DNA from 3 places in the Pseudoalteromonas sp. SG41-5 genome. Region 3 is predicted to be linked to each of the others. Evidence: predicted binding sites of a transcription regulator. Region 3 holds the regulator's gene; each other region holds the start of a gene.
What was found. Region 3 encodes sigma-54, which starts transcription at its own class of promoters, with help from an activator protein. Its sites were predicted from a motif close to GTTGGCACGNNNNTNGNNT; they were not measured.

Region 1 (3,942 bases), on a different contig from region 3:
GAGATAATGGGCAATAAAACTGCGCTTGCCAGTGCCATTCAAAATCTTATTCACAATAGTATTCAAGTCATTGGCAGTAATGCACTCGTTCAATTAAGTGCGCAGCGGGATGCGAGTGACCCCGAGCTAGTGTGTATTACTGTAAGTGATAATGGCCCTGGGGTCGATTTAAGCTTACTTGATAAATTATTTGAACCATTTTTTACTACCCGAAGCCAAGGCACAGGTTTAGGCTTAGCGGTAGTTAGTTCAGTCGCAAATGCACACCAAGGACGAGTTGCAGTAACGAACAATGCTCAAGGCGGAGCCTGCTTTAGTTTACTGTTACCTATTTGTACAAAGTCAACATCGGCGGAGGCAATATGAACAACACGATTTTAGTGGTTGAAGATGATGCAGGGCTTCGTGAAGCCTTGATTGATACGCTTGAAATGTCTGGAATAGATTGCGTTGCGGCTGACAGTGCCGAGCAAGCTATGGTGCTACTTAAAAAAGACAGCTTTTCGCTGGTCGTGAGCGATGTGCAAATGGGCGCGATGAGTGGTCTTGATTTACTGCGCAGCATAAATCTTAATTACCCTGATCTACCGGTTTTAATGATGACAGCGTATGCGACTATTGATGATGCTGTTGAGGCTATGCGGTTAGGGGCAATTGACTATATGGCCAAACCGTTTGCGCCCGAAGTGCTACTTAATATGGTAAGCCGCTATCTACCTGAGCCAGAAAAAGAAACTGATGGCCCGATTGTCGCCGATCCGAGTAGCATTCAGCTATTAGAACTTGCAAGTCGGGTTGCTAAATCGGATGCCAGTGTGATGGTGCTTGGTCCTAGTGGCTCAGGTAAAGAAGTACTCGCACGCTTTATCCATGATAAATCAGATCGCGCAGAGCAGCCATTCGTCGCAATAAACTGTGCTGCGATCCCTGAAAATATGCTCGAAGCTACATTATTTGGCTACGAGAAAGGCGCGTTTACTGGTGCGATTCAAGCTTGTCCGGGTAAATTTGAGCAAGCACAAGGTGGCACAATTTTACTTGATGAAATCACTGAGATGGATTTAGGCCTACAGGCTAAGTTACTACGTGTATTACAAGAACGCGAAGTTGAACGTTTAGGTGGTCGCAAAACTATTAAGCTAGATGTGCGTATTTTGGCTACCAGTAACCGTGATTTAAAAGAGGCTGTGGCTAAGCACCAGTTTAGAGAAGATTTATATTATCGGTTAAATGTATTTCCGTTGATGTGGCGTCCACTTTGTCAACGTCCAGGCGATATTGTCGTGTTGGCAAAGCATTTAATTGAACGTCATCTCAATAAAAGCAAAGAGCCTATCGCTGTACTTAGCGAACCGGCAGAGAAAAAATTATTAGCTCATACTTGGCCAGGTAATGTGCGTGAACTGGATAATGTGATCCAGCGTGCGTTGATATTACGCCACGGTGATATGATTGACGAAAGTGCTATTTTTATTGAAAATTTAACCCAGACTCCTCTAACTGCGGCTTTATCAGCAAGTTTAGTGCCGGTTAATTCAGCACCAGAAAACACTACTTCGGCGGTTACAAGTTCACCAACTAATGATGCTTATTATGATCTGCAAGCGCCAGCAATAAAAGCGACAGCAGAACGCAATCAGCTGCGTGAAGAATTACCAAGCTTGGATTCGGGAAGTTACAAAGATGAACTTAAAGATAAAGAGCATAGAATTATTTTAGAGACCCTAAATCGTTGTCAAGGCAAGCGTAAAGATGTAGCTGAAACATTAGGGATCAGCCCACGAACATTACGTTATAAATTGGCACAAATGCGTGATTTGGGGATCACCTTACCTGCTTAAGCCTCTATAATTTTTGTTTTCCTTCACTATTTAATTTACGCTCAGCCTTGCTGGGCGTAAACTTGTCAAAACTCTGACAACAAAAACACATCTCAAGCTATTGATATTAATTAATTTATTAGTTGGCATGCTTTGTGCTTTATTAAGTTATTAGTAAACTGCATCGTCAGAGACAATTATGAAAATTCAAAACAGCGCATTATTTCAAGAAATGCAATCTATGGCTCTCGAAGCTGGTCGTAGTAATCAAGTAAACAAATTACCGACGCAGGCGCAGCCTACTTCGAGCGCCCAATTTGGCGATTTGTTAAGTGATGCACTCAATACCGTGAATGGCCTTCAAGCTGATGCAAAACAAAAAGTCGTAGCGGTTGAAATGGGCGACCGAAATGTGTCATTAGCGGATGCGATGATCGCATCACAAAAATCATCGGTTGCCTTTGAAGCCACTGTACAAGTTCGTAACAAACTTGTAGAAGCCTATAAAGAAATCATGAACATGCCTGTTTAACTAGGTAGTGGAGAATTATTGTGGCGCAATCTAATCAATCAACAGATCTTGCTTTGGCCGGCGGCGGTATCGACCAAACTGATAATGACGATCAACAAGAACAAAAGTCAGGCTATTTAAGTGCATTAAACGGCGTTGATGTATTACGTCAGGTCACTTTAATTATTGCATTAGCGATTTGTTTAGCGATCGCTATTTTTGTGATTATTTGGGCACGTCAACCAGATATGCGTCCACTTGGAAAAATGCCAACGGAAGAGCTAATTCAAACGCTCGATTTTTTAGATGCACAAAAAATTGACTATCAACTTGATGGCAATGTGGTTTCTGTTCCTGAAAATGAATATCAAAATATTAAATTGTTAATGACCCGCGAAGGTATTGAGCAAGCGCCGAACTCGGGTACTGATATTATCATGCAAGATATGGGTTTTGGTGTTAGTCAGCGTTTAGAGCGTGAACGTTTAAAGCACGGTCGTGAACAACAACTTGCGCGCACGATCGAGGAACTACAAAATGTCACGCGTGCTAAAGTATTATTGGCAATCCCGAAAGAAAATGTTTTTGCTCGTCGTGAGAAAAAACCATCCGCAACAGTTGTATTAACTTTAAAACGTGGTCGTATGCTCGGTAGTGAAGAAGTGGACGCCATTGTTGATATTATTGGTTCAGCAGTGCAAGGTTTAGAGCCGTCACGAGTAACTGTAACAGACCAAAATGGCCGATTACTTAATTCAGGATCGCAAAGTGCGTTAGCTGCTCGCTCACGTAAAGAATACGATATTGAACGTAAACGTGAACAAGAATATCTAGATAAAATAGATGGTATCTTAATGCCAGTTATTGGCATGGGTAACTACACTGCACAAGTCGATTTAAGTATGGACTTTAGCGCGATTGAAGAAACTCAAAAACGCTACAACCCTGATTTACCAGCGGTACGCAGCGAAACCACTTTTGAAGAAAACAACATCGGCGGGTTAGCTATCGGTATTCCTGGCGCGCTGACAAATCAGCCCCCAGTGGATTCGAATATTCCTGAAGTTGCCGGTCAAGGTGGTGCAGGCTCTGGTTCATCACCCAGTCGCACTCATAAAGAGGCGACACGTAACTATGAACTTGATACTACTATTTCCCATACACGTCAGCAAAGTGGTGTTATTCGTCGAATTAGTGTGTCTGTGGCAGTCGATTATGTGGCAAAAGTGGGTGAAAATGGTGAAACGACTATGGAGCCTCGCTCAGTTGAAGCACTGTCAAATATTCGTCGTTTACTGCAAGGTGGTGTGGGTTTTGACTTACAGCGTGGTGATGCATTAGAAGTAGTGACAGTACCGTTTGTACGTGAACCGATGGACTTAGCTATTGAAGTACCACTGTGGGAACAAAACTGGTTTATGAAAGTTGTGCGTTTAGTGCTTGGCGCATTGGTTATTATAGTGCTAATCATGGCGGTGGTTAAACCTATGCTGAAACGCTTGATTTACCCAGATGATACCCTTGAAGAGTATGATGATGATGCGCTTAGTTCTGGTGTAGATATTGGTGATAACACCCTAGATATGCTAAATAAAGATTTTGATTCTGCTT
Region 2 (3,942 bases), on a different contig from region 3:
ATCAACGCGGTCATGGTGGTGCCGGTAATGTAATTACCTTTGAAGATGGCCGCTTGTACGACTTAGCAAACGTATTTATGTTGGCTTACCCGTATGGTTATCCAAAAGTAATGTCTAGTTACGACTATCATGGTGACACAGATGCTGGTGGTCCAAGCGTACCTGTGCATAATAACGGTAATTTAGAATGCTTTGCGAGTAATTGGCAATGTGAGCATCGTTGGGCATACATTGCAGGTGGCGTAGATTTTAGAAATAATACGGCTGATAACTGGGCAACAACCAATTGGTGGGATAATACTAACAATCAAATAGCCTTTGGTAGAGGAAGTTCAGGTCATGTTGCCATTAATAAAGAAGGCTCAACACTCAATACTACCGTGCAAACAGATATGGCTCCAGGGCAATACTGTAACGTGCTAAAAGGAGCGCTGACTAATGATGCAACAAGTTGTACTGGTGAAGTTATTACTGTTAATGCAAATGGCACTATAAACTTAAATGTAGCCGCGTGTGATGCAATGGCTATTCATAAAAATGCCAAGTTAAACACTAACTCAACCCCTGATCCTCAGAGTGATTGGCAGCGAACTGTGATATTTATTAACGCACAAACGCAAACTGGCCAAGATATGTTTATTCGCGGCGGGATTGACCATGTTTATGCAAACACAAACCTTGGGCGTAACTGCCAAACAAGCAACTATGAATGTGCTATGACAATTCGCCATAATAATTTGCAAAGTGCCACTACCAGTCCTTGGAAAGCAAACGATAATTACCTAGATTGGTATGGTATTGAAACGGGCCAAAGTATTGAGGCGCAAGGGACCGCAACCGATTGGACAACTAATATTTGGCCAGCAACTTGGGGAGCAGAAAAAACCGTTGCTAATGATGGATTTGGTGTTACACCACTGAATATTTGGGGTGAACATTATTGGCTGCTTGATGTTGATATGGATTGCAGCAAAGCGGTTAATGGATGGTTTGAGGTAAAAGCGTTTATTAAAAATGGTCAGGGCTGGGAGGGCAATATCGCGCAAGCAAACCCCCCTTATGCTAGTACTAATCATGTTGCTCAATGCGGCAAAATTAATAAATTTGAGTTTAATAATTCAACGGTAGAAATACGCAATTTCTAATTTTATTACAGCTAAACCCCAGCTAAACCATAAGTATGCGTTTAGCTGGGATTTTACTTTGTAAGTCATGTTCTGGAGATTTGCGTTTTCTGTGTTTTAAGTAAACCTAAGTTGAATCACCAGAAAATCAGTTGCTTTAACTCTTTAATCTTTAGCCTAGCAGCTTTAAACTCTTCAATCTCTCACCTGCATTTTATTTTCAATAATTGCCACACCTTGGGTGTTTTCTAAAAACTTTTGTGCCAGTGCGCGTTCAAAGCCGGTTTCGGTTAGACCATAAATGGCTACTTTGTTGCCATCAACGTGTACTCGCAGTTGCGAGAGGTTTAGGTTTGGATTGCTGCGCAGTTTATCAATTATAGTCTGCTGTAGTGTTGGTTGAGGAGAAACGCTGCTGATCATAATTGTACTAGTGGCTGCACTGACTTGCGTTGCGCAGGCGAGTAAAAATACACAGCATAGTGATACCAATGATACAGTTAATTTGAAGCGGTCCATGATTTCCCTCATAACATCTATTGTATGTGTTTAGTGAATAGTAAGCTTACTGTTACAATATTTATTCCAACTTTAACGCATTGAAATTGAAGGGGTATTTTAAGTTCGGGTAATGTTTTTGGAATTTTTTACATTCAACTGAGTAAAAAGTACGGCGATTAGCTAACTAATTTAGATTTGTAGTTGCTGTTTAGTGCAGCTATAGCGATGCAATATATTTTTTGTTAAGTGATGGTCGTAGCTGCAAGCTTGTAATGAGCAAGCTAAATGGGGAGCACAAGATAATTAATTTGCATGACTGCTATGAGAGGGTTTAATAACTTACTGCGAGTAGGTAAAACTGAATGTAAAAAGCCGAGACTATGATAAGTCTCGGCTTTTTATGTAGCGTCAAAGCAGATGAATTATTTCTTTTTCTTGGCTTTTGCTTTGGCCTTTTTACGGGCTTTGATTTTTACCGGATCTTTATGTTTTTTGATTGGCGCTTTAGCTTCTTTATGACGCGGCTCAAATCCTTTAACAACACGGCGTTTAAGGCGCAGCTCAATGTAGCGTTCAATTTTTGCTAATACTGCAATGTCATGGGCTTCTACTAACGAAATTGCAATGCCTTTCTTACCTGCGCGAGCAGTGCGGCCAATACGGTGAACATACACGTCTGCTGTGCGTGGCATATCAAAGTTGATCACATGACTAATATCAGCCACATCAATACCGCGGGCGGCAACATCAGTCGCAACTAATATTCTTGTACGGCCACTGTGGAAATTTTCCATTGCCTTCATGCGTTTGTCTTGTGGCATCTCGCCACGTAACCAGGCTGCGCGAACCCCAGCATTGGTCAGCTCGCCGACTAATGTTTCTAGGCGATCACGGGTTTTAACAAACACAATAGCTTTGCTTAAGTCTTCACTGTTTAGTATTTCAACCAACATTGCTAATTTATGGTTGTAATCATCAGCAATGTGTACCCATTGGTGGATTTTAGCTTTTTCTTTACGTGAAGATTCAGCTTCTAATAGGGCTGGATCTTTTAAAATTTGCTCTGCAAATCGTTCAACGCTATCGCCTTCAAGAGTGGCTGAGAATAAAAAGCACTGACGACGATTTTTTGCTTCTTCACAAATACGCATCATTTCTTTACGAAAGCCCATGTCTAACATGCGGTCTGCTTCGTCTAAAATAAGCATCTCGACGTTTTCGGCATGAAAGTTTTCGGTTTCTAAATATTCCATTAATCGCCCTGGTGTGGCGATTAATATATCGTTATTTTTTTCAAAAATTTCTTTATGCGTACCGTAGTTAATACCGCCAGTAACAACACCAATTTTAAGGTTAGTGCCTTTAGCAAGTAGTTCACACTGTTCATGAATTTGATAAGCTAACTCGCGCGTTGGAGTCATGATCAAAACACGGGCAAAACCAGGCTCGCGACGCGGGAAATCAAGTAAGTATTGAATCGCCGGGATCAAAAATGCCGCTGTTTTACCAGTACCGGTTGGTGCGGAGGCTAAAATATCACGGCCTTGCAGCGCTTCAGGGATCGCTTGTTGTTGAATGCTAGTTGGGGTTTCGTAACCCATTTTAGCAACGGCTTGTAGTATCTTGTTATCAATATCAAAATCAGAAAATTGCATAGAGTGTCAAAAATAGAGGACAATTGCTGGTAATTATACGCGCTATCCGCCAGTTGGTGAATGAAAAGGTGAAAAAATGTCAGGCTTTGTGTTTAAACAATTTAAAGTAGCGCAAACGCGCAGTGCGATGAAGGTCTCGACGGATGGAATTTTACTCGGTGCATGGGCTGACTTAACTACTTCACAGCGGTTACTTGATATTGGCACAGGTACTGGGTTGTTGGCATTAATGTGCAAGCAACGCAAACCAACTATGCAGGTTAATGCTGTTGAAATTGATGCCAATGCATGTGCTGATGCGCAGCAAAATTTTACAAATAGCTCATGGCCCGATATTAAATTGATGCAAAAAGCTATTCAGCAAGTAACCACCACAACTGAGTTTGATGTTGTGATCAGTAACCCTCCGTATTTTAATGCCAGTTTAAAAGGGCAGGACTTAGCTCGTAATACCGCACGTCATACAGATAGCTTAAGTTTTAGTGAGTTAATCACTGCGTTCAAACACCTTAGTCACCAAAATGCTTTTTTAAATGTGATCCTACCTTGCCCAGAAGCGCAGTTGTTTATTGCACAAGCGCAATTACAAGGTTTGTATTTAGTGCGCCATTGTTTAGTACAAACTACTGCCACTAAAGCGCCGAGCAGGAGCTTAATGTGCT
Region 3 (3,942 bases):
AAAAGGCGCAAGCTCAAGCGATCGTGTGCACACCATTTTGGTACCAGTAGACAGTAAAAAAGACAAATCTAAAGGGCAGCCATGAGTACATTAAAAGCTGAATTTCTAGCAAAAAGCTATAAAGGTCGCCAAGTTGTAAAAAGCGTGGGTTTAGAAGTTAGCGCAGGCAGCATTGTTGGCTTATTGGGTCCTAATGGCGCTGGTAAAACCACCACCTTTTATATGATTGTGGGTTTAGTTCCAAGCGACAAAGGTAAAATCAGTATTGATGATAATGACATCACCTTACTGCCAATGCACAGTCGCGCACGGTTAGGGATTGGCTACCTGCCACAAGAATCATCCATCTTCCGTAAATTAACTGTTTATCAAAACCTGATGGCTATTTTAGAAACTCGTAAAGAGCTGAATAAACAAGCCAGAGAAGAAGCGCTCGACAGCTTACTTGATGAGTTTAGCATTCAACATATCCGCGACAGCCAAGGTATGGCATTATCTGGCGGTGAACGTCGTCGAGTTGAAATTGCACGCGCTTTAGCCGCAAACCCAAAATTTATCTTACTTGATGAGCCTTTTGCTGGCGTTGATCCTATTTCAGTGTTAGATATAAAGAAGATTATTGAACACCTTAAAAACCGTGGTATTGGCGTGCTTATTACCGACCACAATGTACGAGAAACCCTTGATGTTTGTGAAAAAGCCTACATAGTTTCTCATGGGGAGTTAATTGCATCAGGTACCCCTGAGCATGTACTCGCCGACCAAACAGTCCGCGATGTTTACCTGGGCGAGCAATTTAGGCTATAAAGCCACGCTCGGCTAAGTATCTGCTAGACTTAACGATGATAACAATAAAAGGATTGTTAGAGATACATGAGGCAATCACTCCAGCTGCGCATGGGCCAGCAACTTACAATGACACCACAGCTGCAACAAGCAATTCGCTTATTGCAACTCAGTACATTGGATCTCCAGCAAGAAATTCAAGAAGCGCTCGACAGCAATCCATTGTTAGAGCTAGAAGAACATGAATATTCAGACGACACGGCTGGTAAAAACGAACAAAAACAAGATAACGATGACTTAACCGTTAGCGCATCAGCAGACGACAAGCCAAGCGAATATGAACAAGAAAGTAGCGAAGCATTAAGTAAAGAGACCTTAAGTGACGAAATGGCTATGGACGTCACCTGGGACGAATACATGAGTGCTGCGCCAAATACGTCATCTGGGCCAATGCCTGAAGATGAGTCAATTTATCAAGGTGCCTCAACTGAAACCTTGCACGAATATCTAATGTGGCAATTACAACTCACACCTTTTAGTCCAACCGATGAAGCCATTGCCATTGCCATTGTTGAAGCCGTTGACGATTCAGGTATTTTAACCTTGAGCTGCGAAGACATCGCAGAAAGCTTAAATCAAGGTAATAACGAAGAAGAAATCGAACTCGACGAAGTGCAAGCAGTGTTAAAACGCATTCAGTTGTTTGACCCTGTTGGTATTGCTGCGCGCAGCCTACAAGAATGTTTATGTATTCAATTAAATCAATTTGATCCTGCAACTCCTTGGATTAGCGAGACAAAAATGATTTTAACTGATCATATCGATTTATTAGCTAGTCGTGACTATCGCACTTTGATGAAAAAGACTAAGCTTAAAGAAGATGAACTAAAAGAAGTAATGACACTGATCCACAGCCTTAACCCAAAGCCTGCGGATACCATAGTACGCGAAGAATCAGAGTATGTTATTCCTGACGTTTCGGTGAAAAAAATTAAAGGTCGCTGGGTGGTTGAACTCAATCCAGACAGCATGCCAAAAATTAGAGTGAACAGCCAATATGCGGCGATGTCACGCTCTGTAAAATCAAGCACTGACAGCCAATTTATACGCTCGCATTTGCAAGAAGCTAAATGGTTTATTAAAAGCCTAGAAAGTCGTAACGAGACGTTACTCAAAGTAACCAACTGCATTGTTAAACAGCAGCAAGGATTCTTTGAGCATGGCCCTGAGGCCATGCGCCCTATGGTACTAAACGACGTTGCCGAAATGGTTGAGATGCACGAATCAACAATTTCTCGTGTAACCACCCAAAAATACATGCATACCCCTCGTGGTATATTTGAGTTAAAATATTTTTTCTCGAGCCATGTAAGTACTGAGAACGGCGGCGAATGCTCATCGACAGCCATTCGAGCATTGATCAGAAAATTGATCAGTGCAGAAAACTCAGCGAAACCATTGAGTGATAGTAAGATTGCAGATATATTGGCAGAGCAAGGTATCAAAGTAGCTAGACGGACTATTGCAAAATACCGCGAGTCGCTGGCTATTCCACCGTCAAATCAACGTAAAAGTTTGATTTAAGGCGTAAAATCACAAGAGGAAAATGCTTATGCAACTAAATTTAACTGGTCGTCATGTAGAAATTACTGATTCATTAAGAGACTATGTAAACAATAAGTTTGCCAAGCTTGAAAGGCATTTTGATCATATCAATAATGTCCATGTCATTCTTGATGTAGAAAAGCTAAGCCAAAAAGCAGAAGCCACATTACATGTCAGTGGCGCTGAATTATTTGCCTCAACTGAGCACCAAGACATGTATGCAGCCATTGACGGACTAATCGACAAACTTGACCGTCAGGTAATTAAACACAAAGAGAAGCACGCTCGACACTAACACTATGAAATTAAGCTCACTTATTTGCCAGGACTGCAGTAAAGCTGCGGTCCTTTTTAATAGCAAAAAACGGATCATTGAATTTATCAGCCAATTGGCTCATGAACAACTTCCTCAGCTATCACAACAAGAAATCCTCAACGCACTACTGTCGAGAGAAAAACTAGGTAGTACGGGTATTGGTCGTGGTATTGCTATTCCTCATGGCCGTATGAGTGGTGTTGAAAACCCGCTAGCAATAATTATAGTGAGTGAATCACCGATTGATTTTGATGCGATAGATAATCGCCCAGTTGATATATTTGTAGCTCTCATCGTGCCAGATGGTGATAGCCAACTTCATTTGAAGACGTTAGCCACAATTGCTGATAAACTCAACGACAAAGATTTTTGTAAACAACTACGTAGCGCAAAAACAGACCAAGATTTGTATCACGTAATTGCTGCGCAATCGTAGCCAAATGAAGGAGAATTTACATGGAGTTAATCATCATCAGTGGGCGTTCTGGCTCAGGTAAATCTGTTGCTCTGCGTGTAGTAGAAGATCTTGGCTATTATTGTGTAGATAATATTCCGGTAAACTTATTACCTTCATTAGTGCGCAGTGTCTCTGATAATTATGACAAAATTGCCGTCAGTATTGATGTCCGTAATTTACCGAAAGAGCAGGAAGAATTTAACGATATTCTTGAATACTTGCCTGGTTTTGCAAATCCGACGCTATTTTATTTAGACAGTGATGATCAAACCCTGATCAAACGTTTTTCTGAAACTCGCCGCTTACACCCATTATCTTTGGACTCTTTGCCACTGGATTTAGCCATCAAGCAAGAAAAAGTATTACTTGATGTATTAACTACTCGCGCTGACTTTATACTTGATACCACTGATCTGAGTGTCCACCAGCTTGCAGAGTCAATCCGTGAAAAGATTTTAGGGAAAAAAGATAAAAAACTAATCATTACCTTTGAATCATTTGGTTTTAAATATGGTATCCCAAAAGAAGCTGATTATGTTTTTGATGCACGCTTTTTACCAAACCCACATTGGGAGCCTGAGCTTAAGCCACTTACAGGCCTTGATCAGCCAGTAAAAGATTATTTAGCCAGCCATAGTATCGTACAAAAATTCACTTGGCAGATCCAAACCTTTGTACAAACTTGGTTACCGCATTTGGAGCGTAATAACCGCAGTTACTTAACAATTGCTATTGGTTGCACCGGTGGTCAACATCGCTCAGTTTATCTAGCGCAAAC

Region 1: fliE (flagellar hook-basal body complex protein FliE) is a predicted target of sigma-54. The motif match lies at 1,963-1,981, and genes of this name have one in related genera.
Region 2: H5232_RS18515 (BON domain-containing protein) is a predicted target of sigma-54. The motif match lies at 1,696-1,714, and genes of this name have one in related genera.

Annotation. Positions count from the first base shown of each region.
Region 1 is NZ_JACJFH010000010.1:58,592-62,533, reverse strand. Features, by position in the region: gene H5232_RS04610 (PAS domain-containing sensor histidine kinase) at 1-366, shown strand, start outside; gene H5232_RS04605 (sigma-54 dependent transcriptional regulator) at 363-1,841, shown strand; gene fliE (flagellar hook-basal body complex protein FliE) at 2,020-2,352, shown strand; gene fliF (flagellar basal-body MS-ring/collar protein FliF) at 2,373-3,942, shown strand, end outside.
Region 2 is NZ_JACJFH010000090.1:12,081-16,022, forward strand. Features, by position in the region: gene H5232_RS18510 (alpha-amylase family protein) at 1-1,145, shown strand, start outside; gene H5232_RS18515 (BON domain-containing protein) at 1,320-1,643, opposite strand; gene srmB (ATP-dependent RNA helicase SrmB) at 2,048-3,280, opposite strand; gene H5232_RS18525 (tRNA1(Val) (adenine(37)-N6)-methyltransferase) at 3,357-3,942, shown strand, end outside.
Region 3 is NZ_JACJFH010000074.1:7,816-11,757, reverse strand. Features, by position in the region: gene lptA (lipopolysaccharide transport periplasmic protein LptA) at 1-85, shown strand, start outside; gene lptB (LPS export ABC transporter ATP-binding protein) at 82-807, shown strand; gene H5232_RS16785 (RNA polymerase factor sigma-54) at 874-2,370, shown strand; gene hpf (ribosome hibernation promoting factor) at 2,399-2,686, shown strand; gene ptsN (PTS IIA-like nitrogen regulatory protein PtsN) at 2,691-3,143, shown strand; gene rapZ (RNase adapter RapZ) at 3,164-3,942, shown strand, end outside.